DNA from 4 places in the Paenibacillus sp. EKM10P genome. Region 1 is predicted to be linked to each of the others. Evidence: riboswitches for the same ligand, from Rfam matches in the RefSeq annotation. Region 1 holds a riboswitch; each other region holds the start of a gene.
What was found. A riboswitch is a leader RNA that binds a small molecule or an ion and turns the genes downstream of it on or off. The one in region 1 is predicted to bind thiamine pyrophosphate.
Positions count from the first base shown of each region.

Region 2: another riboswitch for thiamine pyrophosphate. It lies ahead of thiC (phosphomethylpyrimidine synthase ThiC); the one in region 1 lies ahead of HFE01_RS24205 (ABC transporter substrate-binding protein).
Region 3: another riboswitch for thiamine pyrophosphate. It lies ahead of tenA (thiaminase II); the one in region 1 lies ahead of HFE01_RS24205 (ABC transporter substrate-binding protein).
Region 4: another riboswitch for thiamine pyrophosphate. It lies ahead of HFE01_RS05980 (thiamine phosphate synthase); the one in region 1 lies ahead of HFE01_RS24205 (ABC transporter substrate-binding protein).

Region 1 is NZ_JAALET010000017.1:54,599-57,711, forward strand. Features, by position in the region: gene HFE01_RS24195 (ABC transporter permease) at 1-197, opposite strand, end outside; gene HFE01_RS24200 (MTH1187 family thiamine-binding protein) at 194-487, opposite strand; gene HFE01_RS24205 (ABC transporter substrate-binding protein) at 714-1,757, opposite strand; TPP riboswitch at 1,953-2,062, opposite strand; gene HFE01_RS24210 (pyridoxamine 5'-phosphate oxidase family protein) at 2,332-2,766, shown strand; gene HFE01_RS24215 (bifunctional 2',3'-cyclic-nucleotide 2'-phosphodiesterase/3'-nucleotidase) at 2,986-3,113, shown strand, end outside.
Region 2 is NZ_JAALET010000011.1:42,008-45,120, reverse strand. Features, by position in the region: gene HFE01_RS20700 (alpha/beta hydrolase) at 1-15, opposite strand, end outside; gene HFE01_RS20695 (IclR family transcriptional regulator) at 314-1,057, shown strand; TPP riboswitch at 1,175-1,286, shown strand; gene thiC (phosphomethylpyrimidine synthase ThiC) at 1,474-3,113, shown strand, end outside.
Region 3 is NZ_JAALET010000012.1:100,253-103,365, forward strand. Features, by position in the region: gene HFE01_RS21675 (NAD-dependent malic enzyme) at 1-958, shown strand, start outside; TPP riboswitch at 1,028-1,130, shown strand; gene tenA (thiaminase II) at 1,263-1,952, shown strand; gene thiM (hydroxyethylthiazole kinase) at 1,978-2,823, shown strand; gene thiD (bifunctional hydroxymethylpyrimidine kinase/phosphomethylpyrimidine kinase) at 2,820-3,113, shown strand, end outside.
Region 4 is NZ_JAALET010000002.1:222,521-225,633, forward strand. Features, by position in the region: gene thiO (glycine oxidase ThiO) at 1-544, opposite strand, end outside; gene HFE01_RS05980 (thiamine phosphate synthase) at 602-1,195, opposite strand; TPP riboswitch at 1,512-1,620, opposite strand; gene HFE01_RS05985 (ABC-F family ATP-binding cassette domain-containing protein) at 1,706-3,113, opposite strand, start outside.

The DNA of each region.
Region 1 (3,113 bases):
GTAGCCCATGTATGGGTGCCAAGCAACGCCGATTGCGCCATGCCCTCTTGTACGATTAGGGATGGAGCTGGCAGCAGCCAGGATTCAATATGTAAATAGTAAACCGCTCCCTGCCAAGCCGCTAAAAAGAAGAGGACCGCCACAAGGGGCGGCCATACGCTTTTCCACCAGGATGCGTTCTTGCCTTTCGGATTCATGGGCGATACTTCTCGGTCAGCTTGTTCATGCTGATGCCCTGTGGGTTATGTGCAATTTTGATCTGTGAAATGACGCTGGGACTGCCAGCTTCCGTCAAGGCCTCATGCATGTCTTTGACGACTTTCAGCAATTCGTCCAATTCGCCCTCCATTGTAGTGTCCAATGGATTCACCTGATGTTTGACACCGGAACGCTGGATGACCTCAATCGCCTTGTCTACATATGGATAAGAGTCTTCGTTATTAGGAGTTTTAGGGATTACTTGAATGCTGAGCAGTGTATTAGCCATGTGAATTTCACCTGTCCTTTTTTGTTCAAATTATTAGGAAAATAAATTGGTTTAAGGCGGGGAGACCGCTTCGCTTCTCCAGATTCAAATGAACCGCTCCGCTACCAACCGCCTTAAAAGCACTTTAGTTTTTTGATAGGTTGTGTGGCATTTTTACACACAAAGCGCGTATTTGCGCTTCGTTCACTTCTCTAGTCCAGTCTTATTTAGCGTTTTAACAAAATGATCAACGCTTGGGCAAGAAGTCGTTTGTGAAGGCCTTATCGACTTCCAAAGGTTTGCTGAGCAGCTTGCGTTCATACATCCAATCCGAGTAGTTTTGCCATACCTCTGCTTTTTGTAAACCCCATTGCGTGGCATCGTCCTGATAACGCGGGCTTAGCCATTTTTGGCTAGCAAGTACCAGTTTTTTGTCCAGCTCTGGCACAGCTTTAGTTAAGATATTCGCCGCTTCTTCTGGATGGGCGATAGTGTATTCATAGCCTTGTGCAGTAGCGTCCATGAACGCTTTGACTAGGTCAGGATCGTTTTTTATCGTCTGTTCATTGCTCACAATTACAGGTGTATAGTAATCGAGACTTTTGGAATAATCTTTTACATACAGCATATCCAAGGGCTCGCCTCGAAGCTCGGCCTCAATCCCGGTCCATGCGTAGAAAATCCAGGCAAAGTCAATATCCCGCTTCACGGCTGTAAAATAGTCTGCATTGCCCATATTGACGATTTTCACTTTGCTCACATCACCTTGGTCTGAATCCATGATGGATTTCATGACCGCTTCTTCTACAGGAGAACCCCAGCCGCCGTAGCTTTTACCCTCGAAGTCTTTCGGGCTTTTAATTTCGCGGTCTACCGGGGCTGCGAAGCCAGAGGTGTTATGCTGAATCACCGCAGCGATGGATACGAGCGGTACGCCTTGGATACGAGCCTGAGTGACGCCTTCTTGATAGCTGATACCAAAAGGTGCAGCATTCGAAGCAACCATTTGGTCGGCTCCGCCTGAACCTGGTTGAACAATTTGGACATTCAAGCCTGCTTTTTCGTAAAATCCTTTGTCCTTGGCGACATAGAGTCCCGTGTGATTCGTATTGGGTGTCCAGTCGAGCACGACTTTAACATCTTTGAGCCCCTTTGCCGAGGTAGACGTTGAAGTGTCGGCAGCAGGAACCTCCTTTTGAGATGTAGGGGGATTGCCGCCGCAAGCGGTCAGAGTCATAGCCATGAGCCACAGACTGATCAGACCCAGGCTTAACATTTTCATGCGCTTCATCGTTGTGTTCTCTCCTTTTTAATTACCCGTTATCCGTCCAATCAGACAGTTTATATTCCCCATTTTCACAAAAATCACATCTGCCGGAAGCAATCTTTCCAACAACTTTATCTTCAACAAAAAAAGCGTCCCGAGATTCCGGGACGCTTGCGCTTGTATATACCAAAGTAAGGGATGTCCTGTTTTAATAAAAGGCACATCTTGCTTAAGCATTCCTACGCTGGCATTACCCAGATCAGGTTGTAAGGGTCAGTGTCTTGGGACACACTCTCAGCCGGCCGATTCCAGCACCCCTGGCATTGTATGGTTTAATGGGTTCGTTTATTCGGGTTTACTACGACGATTATATGCCTTGAAAGCAGGTCTGTCCAGCCTTGAGGGAGTGCTCACGGTTCATTTGTCGAACGACAGGGTACACTTTTACTGTGAGCTTTGATCTGAAAATGGACATGAATCATTCAGATCTGTTTCGGTCATGTTATTTTCAGAACAGCTACACTGTATGTTTAGGAGAGCTGGTGCCAAGTGGCATAGCCCTATAGAATTCTAATTCGTAAAAAGGAGTTGTTGTACTGTGGGTAAAACGGAGACACTGGATCGCAGTCAGCTGGAACAAGCCATTGTGAAGGCTTTGGATAACAACAAATTTTGCTCGTTAGGTACGGTTGAGGGCGGAAAACCGAAAGTACGCTATATGGCCCTTTTTAACGATGGAATGAACATTCATCTGGCGACGGATCGCAAAACACATAAAGTGGATGAGCTAAAGGACAATCCGAATGCTTATCTGCTGCTGGGCTATGAAGTGGGTGGCACGAAGGAAGTCTTGGAAGTGGAGGCTACCGTCCAGATTACAGCTGATGAGGGGTTACGCAAACAAGTGTGGAATGATTCTCTGAAAAAATGGTTTTCCGGACCAGATGATCCCGATTATGTCATCTTAGACGTCAATCCGACTCGTATTGAGTACGTGAGTCAACAAACGGAGCGCCAGGTGTGGACGAAATAGAAACAATATAAACGGACAAGCCAGTAAATTTCCAACTTTTTCAGGAGATTTATTGGCTTTTTTTTATACGCAAAATAATTATTTTTTCATAAATATTTTAAGCAAATGACTACTCTTTTGTCTGGCGTTGGATTAAAATAGGAATGGTGGGTTCAAAGCTTACATATATGTGCAAAAGTATGTATATGAGGCATACACCTTAATGAGGAGGGGTATATTTTGTTATTTCGTAAAAATTGGTTTAAAGGGTTTACAGCAGCAGTTGTAGCTTGTAGCCTACTGGTGTTTTCAGCCGCTCCATCCTGGGCAGCTAGCAATTCTCGCGATAGCGCTACGGTGAATTTGCG
Region 2 (3,113 bases), on a different contig from region 1:
GGATGTCGAAATCATGTAAGAGCCTCCTTATATAAAATTGATCTTCGAATCATAAAATTTAGGTATAATTCCACTTGAAAATAGTAGGGTATGTCCGTATAGATACCTATTATCGTATGATGGCTATTATCCAAAGTCAACGCCTGAACCGGAAAAGTAAAAATGATGCAAAGAATTGTCGATGTTTGTTCTTGTTCTGTAATATGGTTGTCACAAAAACATCGGTTTACAGTAGCCGCGACTATTCTATATAATTTATGTAACCATGTTTCATAGTGTGAAACGAATATGGATACAAGAGGAGCGGTTCACGATGGAAGACCGTAAATTAACCGTCCGCGCTGTAGAGCGTGCACTTGATATACTGCTGTGTTTTACCGCAGAATCTGATCTTGGTCTAACGGAGATTGCCTCCCAAATTGGTCTACATAAAAGCACTGTTCATCGTCTTTTGACTACGCTGGAGGATCGGGGATTTGTCGTTCGGAATGCCGAAACGGAAAAATATAGGCTTGGTTTTCGCATATGGGAGCTGTCCACGCATCTGTCCCAAAGCGATGAGCCGGCGGTGTTGTTACAGCCTGCAATGGAAGGACTGCGTGATCGCTTAGGGGAAACGGTCAGCTTGTACCTGCGGGATGGAAGCATGCGTATTCGCATACAAGCCGTGCAGAGCAATCAGGCAATCCGCAGGGTTGCGCCTGTGGGTGCGCGTATGCCGCTGGCTGTGGGAGCCTCCAGCAAGGTGCTGGCGGCCTTTATGCCACCGCAGGAGCTGGATGTATTGCTAAGCAGTGAAGAATGGCCACCTTCGGTAGACCCGGAGGTTTATAAAGCCCAGCTGCAGGACATTCGTGAGAAGGGCTATGCGACCAGCTATGAAGAACGTGAGCCAGGAGCTGCGGCTGTGGCCGCGCCTATTGTGAACCGAAAGGGACAGGTCACGGCGGCTTTATCTGTATCCGGCCCGGTCAGTCGACTTGCGCCCGAGACGCTGCATGAGTTTGCACCGATTTTGATCGAAGCAGCCAAGGAAATGGGGCTTATGCTTCCGTGACAGTAATCAATACAAAAGGAAATTATACAAGGGTTGCCAAAGCTATAAATTTAAAGTAGTCTGATAGAGATGGCGGGATGTTTGTTATAGCCGTCAATTCATGTGAATAGAAAGTATCACAGTTACTGGGGGAGCCTGTAATGCGGGCTGAGATGGAATCAGGCAAGATTCCGGACCCTTTGCACCTGATCTGGATCGTACCAGCGTAGGGAAGTAATCGGCCATTGAAATGTATACGCAGCTGCTGTCTACGGCCGCGCATTGGAATATGATTATTCCACGTGCGATCGGTTTGGATAGCTGTCTCGTTTGATTAGCCGGTTCCCTAGGGAACCGGCTTTTTTGCATAGATCAGCGCCACCCTGGGAATGGTTCCGGATCGGTGTGTCATTTCAACGATACGGGAGGAATGGATCATGAAACCGACAGAAACAAAAGGAACAAAAGAAACAGGAATGAAATCAGCAGATGCAGGATTGGCGGGAATAATAGAAGTAGAGGGAGAGAAGGCCAAAGCGGAGCAAGCCAGTGGGCTAAAGCCCTTTCCGGGGAGCCGTAAGGTGTATATTCAAGGTTCTCGGCCGGATATTGCTGTGCCTGAGCGTGAAATCGCGCTACAACCCACACATACGCCTCAGGGCACCGAGCATCATGAGCCACTGCGTGTGTATGATACCAGCGGTCCGATGACGGACGAAGCCTACCAGGTCGATATCCGTCAGGGATTGCCACCATTACGGCGAGCTTGGGCACTGGAACGGGGGGATGTGGAGGCTTATGAGGGCTGCGCCGTCAAGCCGGAGGATAATGGACTGAAACCCGGCTCCAAACGGGAGACAGTGGAATTTCCCGGCGTGACCAACCGTCCGCTACGGGCTTCGCAAGGGCGTACTGTGACGCAAATGCACTATGCGCGGCAAGGGATCATTACGCCTGAAATGGAATTTGCGGCGATCCGCGAAGGCGTAGAGCCCGAGTTTGTACGACAGGAGCTGGCGGCTGGACGAGCTATTTTACCTTCAAATATCAATCACCCGGAAAGCGAACCCATGGTCATTGGACGCCAATTTCACGTGAAGATCAATGCGAACATTGGGAATTCCGCAGTTACGTCCTCCATCGAGGAAGAAGTGGAGAAGATGACCTGGGCTGTGCGCTGGGGCTCAGACACCGTCATGGACCTGTCTACAGGTCGGAATATTCATACAACGCGCGAATGGATCATCAGGAATTCTCCCGTACCGATTGGAACGGTGCCGCTATATCAGGCACTGGAAAAGGTGAACGGCGAAGCTGAGAAGCTGACGTGGGAGCTGTATCGAGACACGCTGATTGAGCAGGCGGAGCAGGGAGTGGACTATTTTACGATCCATGCGGGTGTATTGCTGCGATATATACCGATGACGGCGAATAGAATGACGGGAATTGTATCCCGGGGCGGGTCGATCATGGCAGCCTGGTGCCTCGCGCACCATCAGGAGAATTTTTTGTATACGCATTTTGAAGAAATCTGTGAAATTATGAAAGCCTACGATGTGGCCTTTTCTCTCGGGGATGGTCTGCGTCCAGGGAGTATCTATGATGCGAATGATGAAGCACAATTTGCAGAGCTGGAGACGTTGGGCGAGCTCACGCAAATTGCATGGAAGCATGATGTCCAGGTCATGATTGAAGGGCCAGGACATGTCCCTATGCACAAAATCAAGGAGAATGTGGATTTACAAATGGAGATTTGTAAGGAAGCCCCCTTTTATACTTTAGGGCCGCTGACGACGGATATCGCACCAGGATATGATCATATTACCTCAGCTATCGGGGCAGCCATGATCGGTTGGTTCGGGACGTCCATGCTGTGCTACGTTACGCCGAAGGAGCACTTGGGTCTGCCGAACAAAGATGATGTCCGCGAAGGAGTTATTACCTACAAAATTGCCGCACATGCTGCCGATCTGGCGAAGGGTCATCCGCGGGCACAGCAGCGGGACGATGCTTTGTCCAAGGCGCGTTTTGAATTCCGCTGGCGCGATCAGTTCAATCTCTCGCTTGACCCTGAGCG
Region 3 (3,113 bases), on a different contig from region 1:
CGCACGCCACATAATAGGGAAATACGGTCAAAACATTCTCACCTTCAATGATGACATCCAGGGCACAGGAGCAGTCACATTAGCTGCGATTGTTTCGGCGGTAGGTGTCACCAAAATTCCGCTACGTGAACAAAAAATACTTGTCTTTGGTCCAGGGGCAGCAGGAATCGGTAACGCCGACCAAATACGGAGCGCTATGATCGAGGACGGGCTTCCTGCAGAAGATTCTTTCAGGTCGTTTTGGGCCTTTGATTATCGTGGGCTATTAACGGACGATATGGAAGATGTACTCGATTATCAGAAACCATATGTGCGTAAAAAGGAAGAAATCAGCTCATGGGCCCGATCGGAAGACGGCAAAATACCGTTGCTGGAGGTCATCCGTCAGGTAAAACCTACAATCTTAATTGGGACTTCCGGTGTAGCGGGTGCCTTTTCTGAAGAGATTATCAAGGAAATGGCAAAGCATGTGGAACGCCCGATCATTATGCCCATGTCCAATCCTACCAATCTGGCTGAAGCGGTACCCGAGGATTTGATACGATGGACTGATGGCAAAGCATTGATTGCTACGGGAAGTCCCTTTGAGCCCGTCAGCTATAACGGTACGAAATTTGAAATTGGACAGGCGAACAATGCCTTTGTTTTCCCGGGACTGGGTCTAGGCGCAATTGTGGTCAAGGCCAAACGAATCACTCCTTCCATGTTTACCGCAGCAGCTGATGCCGTTGCCAACGCCGTAGATTCGAATGAACTTGGCGGCGCACTGCTGCCCCATATTCGAAAATTACGTGATGTTTCGTTTGCGGTTGCGGTTGCGGTAGCAAAGGCCGCAATTCAGGATCAGGTAGCTCAGGCACACCTTCCAGATATTGAGCAAGCCATTCGGGATGCAATGTGGAAACCGGAATATGTGAGGGTCAAAGCCGTGGAAAGTGTAATCCAACACCCTCACTAATCCTTCACTAGGCATAAGCAGTTTGACATAACATAGGAACGAATGTACAGTATTAGTCAAAAGAATAGGAAAGTCCACTAGGGGAGCCATTATGGCTGAGACAAGAATGAATCTTGGACCCTTTGAACCTGATCTAGTTCGTACTAGCGTAGGAAAGTGGAGCCTTCTATATATGGTTTCAGGCGTTTTTGCGCATTGAACCTATGTTGAAGCCGCTCCAGTTTTCGGGGCGGCTTTTTGGCATTGTTCCGAGAGTTGTATCTTACGGGACTTCTTATTCTCCATTTTTGTTGGAGGTGGGGAAATGAGTTTTTCGCAAGAGCTCCGTCAGCAGGCGGATGGCATTTTTCAAGCCATTTATGAGCATCCCTTTGTGAGAGGTATTGCTGAAGGAAATTTAACAAGGGAACAGCTGATTCACTATGTAAAACAAGACTTTGAATATTTGAACGCCTACATGCGGATTTACGGCATCGCGATCTCCAAAAGCACGAGCCGGGAGGATATGGCTGTATTTAACGAACAGATCTCTTTTATTCTCAACAGCGAGGTTCATCCGCATCAAAATTTTTGTGCTATCGCAGGTGTCACCTATGAAGAGATGCAGGGATATCCACTCGCTCCGTCCGCTCATCATTATATCCGCCATATGCTGACCGTCGCACATGAGGGTAGTCTTGGGGAAATCATGGCCGTGCTGCTACCATGTCCATGGACATATCTTGAAATTGGACGCAGGCTAATGGATGAGGTAAGACCGGACGAGTCTCATCCGTTCTATGAGTGGATTTGCTTCTATGGCAACCAAATTGAAGATGTAACCTTCAAATATCGAGAGCGTGTGGATGCTTGGGCGAAAGTCGCCACGGCTGCCGAGCGAGAGCGGATGATTGAGCATTTTATGCTAAGCTGCCAGCTGGAATATATGTTCTGGGATATGGCTTATAAGCAGGAACAATGGCCCGTCCAGATGCGCGCTACGGTCTTGGAATAATCAGTATAGATGAGAGAGGATAAACATGATGAATATATGGGAACAAAGTTATTCGGCGCTCCTGACAAAGGTACAAAACAGCAACCCCCTCGTTCATAATATAACCAATGTGGTGGTCACCAACTTTACAGCCAACGGCCTATATGCACTAGGGGCTTCCCCGGTGATGGCTTATGCACCGGAGGAAGTAGCAGATATGGCCAAAATAGCGGGCGCCGTCGTGTTAAATATCGGTACGCTAAACCGTGAGCTAGTGGATGCCATGATCCTTGCTGGACAATCGGCGAATGCTCACGGTATTCCAGTTCTGTTAGATCCAGTCGGTGCGGGAGCAACTAGTTTTAGAACCGAGTCAGCACTGCGAATCCTAAACGAGGTTAACATCTCACTAGTACGAGGCAATGCAGCCGAAGTCGCTCATCTGATCGGAGAAGCCCGAGAAATTAAAGGGGTAGATGCAGGCGACAGTGCTGACAGCAGTAATGTCGATCTGGCAGTTCGGGCTGCGCAAACGCTCCATACCATGGTTGTCATCACTGGAAAAGAGGACGTCATCACCGATGGGGTTGAAGTACGATTGATTAGTGGCGGAGACGCGCTGCTTACGAAGGTAACCGGAACAGGCTGCCTGCTGACCTCTGTGTTGGGTGCCTTTGCAGCAGTTGAACCCAACCTGCTGCTCGCAGGCACAGCAGGTTTAGCATTTTACAGTGCAGCAGCTTCTCGAGCCGCAGCGCATACCGCAAAGCTGGGACCGGGCAGCTTCCAGATTGCCTTTCTCGACGAGCTTGCCAAACTACATACTGGTTCGCTAGAGGGGCATGTCACGATCCGTGAAGCTGGAACAACTACAACAGGTGGTGCGCGATGAGAGACGTGCATGTACCGAGAGCGCTGACGATTGCCGGTTCAGACAGTGGCGGCGGGGCTGGAATTCAAGCCGATCTCAAAACCTTTCAGGAGCTTGGCGTATACGGCATGTCAGCTATTACGGCCATAACGGTACAAAATACTTTGGGAGTTCACGGTGTATATCCGCTGCCACAGGAAGCAACAGCGCAACAGATCGAAGCTGTAGGATCAGATCTTGGAGTCGACGCCCTAAAGACTGGCATGCTGTTTGATGCAGGCATCATCCGTCTTGTGGCCGAGCAGATCCGA
Region 4 (3,113 bases), on a different contig from region 1:
ACCATATTGTTGCTCCCAGCACCGCAGCTGCCCCTGCATAAGCACGGCAAAGCTGAACAGGGGCCACTTGTGTCTCCTTTGATCGGTATATAGCCCCAATTACTTGATCTGCCAAGCCCGGAATCCGTCGAGCCAATTCCCTGGCATCCCACCAAATAGGGCTATCATCCTCTCGGATATTCGCAGCATTCCAGCGCCTTTGGCCCTCTGCTTCTGAACGAAAAGGGGTCACAAAACCTTCTGTACGAAAATCAACTGAAATACCCGATAAACGCTCCAAATCACAGACAAGGTCAGGGAATGCATCTCGACTTGCGCGAGCAAATCGCGCCAGCTCAAGGTCTGAGAACTCTTCGCTTTCCGCTGCCAGCATTCCCGCCGCTGCTCCTGATGCTCCCTCACCGGGGATCCATCGTTCCAGCATAATTGTACTTCGTCCCTCCTTAGCCACATGATAAGCAATGGCACTGCCGATCACACCTCCGCCTATGACCAAGCATTCTGCGTGTCCTATTGCTTTTTTCTCTGTATGTGTCTTTGACATATGTTCCGTGTCTCCTCTCCGGTGAGCATTCTGCTTTCCCTTCGTCTCGTTTTCTTGCTACAGGTCGCGAACTACAAGATTTACCATTCGCCTATATTCCATCGCTGCTGCAACGGGTGACTCTGCTTCCCATATACCAGACATCACCGCAATTCCGCTTGCTCCGGCATGATAGAGCTCTGGAACATGATGAGGTTGTATGCCTCCCAGCGCTATCACCGGAATGGCCGACAATCTGCAAATGCGTTCAAGCTGTGCTACACCCCGCGGTACAAGACCGGCCTTACAATAGGTCTCATATACATGACCAAATAGTACATAGTCTGCTCCCCCCTGCTCAGCGGTCTGCACCTCCTCCAAGGAATGTACAGACACTCCACAGCGTGTACCCACTGGAAGCAGACTTTTCGCATCCATCACAGATAACCCATTAGCTGGTAGCTGGACAGCTCTTGCCAAGGTAAGTAAAGCTACGTCCATACGGTCATTTACTACAATTTGCTGCAAAGGAACTTCCTGCTCGATCATGCTACGAGTCAAAGAAAGCAAAGCAGAGGCACCCTTCTGTTTCGAACGTGCGTGTACATAATGAATATAAGGACAAATAGCGGCAGCCACTTTGGGTACATCCACACAGGAGACACTTTCCATCGTAATTACGTGTAATTCGATCTCATTTTCACCTCACTTGGACTAAAAAATATAAAATAATCGTATAAGCTGAACTATATTGTTGCAGCTCCCTATTGGGTAATATCATACGGAGCCAGCCACATGTACCAGCAATAATGAAAGGAGATCATATGTAAATCCGTCTACGGAAGCTCGAACAAATGAAGATGAACGAAACGCAAAAAGCCACTTCCCAAAGGAAGTGGCTTGACAAACGTTCAAAATCGAACGGACTATTATATCCGTAAACGTATATCGTTCCCTGCGCAAACAAAAGTAAAGAGCTACTACCTTGTTTGTACAGTACTCACTTCCCTACGCTGGCATAACCCAGATCAGGTACAAAGGGTCCGAAATCCATTTATTTCGTCTCAGCCGCATGGGCGGCTCCCCTAGTGTGACTATTTTATTGTATCAGCTAAAGATAGCTTAGCATATTTTCCTAATTCTGCAAACCCCACCTTGTGTGAAATCTGTCAGAACTGGATTTTAGTTAACTTTACTAGACCACTCTTCTACATTCCACGTTTTGGTTACCCAATCCTCGTAAAAGTCCGGTTCGTGGGATACAAGCAATACGGTCCCTTTGTATTCCTTCAAAGCGCGTTTGAGTTCATCCTTTGCTTTGACATCCAAGTGGTTGGTAGGCTCATCAAACAGTACCCAGTTGCTCTCACGCATTAACAGTTTACAAAGGCGAACTTTAGCCTGTTCTCCACCACTAAGCGCAGACAAAGGCCGGGTGATATGCTCATTCTTCAAACCACAGCGCGCCAAATGCGCTCGTACTTCATGCTGATTCAAATGCGGAAATTCATTCCATACATCGTCAATCGGTGTAATTTTCTCCGCCTTTACTTCCTGTTCAAAATAAGCAGGCTGCAAGAAATCCCCTTGATAGGTTTTTCCGCTGATTGGAGGTATTTTCCCGAGAATGGTTTTGAGCAACGTAGACTTACCAACACCATTGCAGCCAACAATTGCGATCTTTTCGCCACGTTCGATCGTCATGGACATTTTAGGCAAAAGGGCATGAGTGTAGCCAATTTCAAAATCAATACCCTCAAAAACCGTTTTCCCGCTCGCACGGGCTTCTTTGAACTGAAAGGTTGGCTTTGCAGCTTCTTCAGGCTTATCAATACGTTCGATCCGATCAAGCTGCTTTTCACGGCTTTTTGCACGGCCTGATGTAGATGCGCGCGCTTTATTGCGCTGAATAAAATCTTCCTGTTTCTTAATATATTCCTGCTGCTTCTCATATGCATCAATATGCTGTGCTTTGTTCAGATCCGCCATTTCAAGAAACTTTTCATAGTTAGCTGAATAGCGGGTCATCTTAGCAAATTCAAGATGGTAGATTACATTAACGACTTGGTTCATAAATTCAGTATCATGTGAGATGAGGATAAAGGCATAGGGATAATCCTTCAAATATCGCGTAAGCCATTCAATATGCTCCACATCCAAATAGTTGGTAGGCTCATCCAGCAGCAATACATTTGGCTTTTCCAACAGCAACTTAGCAAGAAGCACCTTTGTCCGTTGCCCACCACTAAGTGCTGCTACATCCCGATCCAGTCCGATGGCAGAGAGACCTAATCCATTCGCCATTTCTTCAACCTTCACATCAATGAGGTAAAAATCCCCCATATCCAATTGCTCTTGAATTTCTCCCATCTGTTCCAGCAAAACTTCCAACTCTTCGGGAGAAGCCTCTCCCATTTTGTCTGTAATTTGCATCATTTCCTTTTCTAGTTCCAACAAAGGAAGAAAAGCGTCTTTTAATACATCACGTACTGTTTTGCCCGGCGTCAGCTTGGTGTGCTGATCCAGATAGCCATAACGTACACGTGGAGTCCATTCCACTTTGCCTTCATCTTTAAGCAATTTTCCAGTC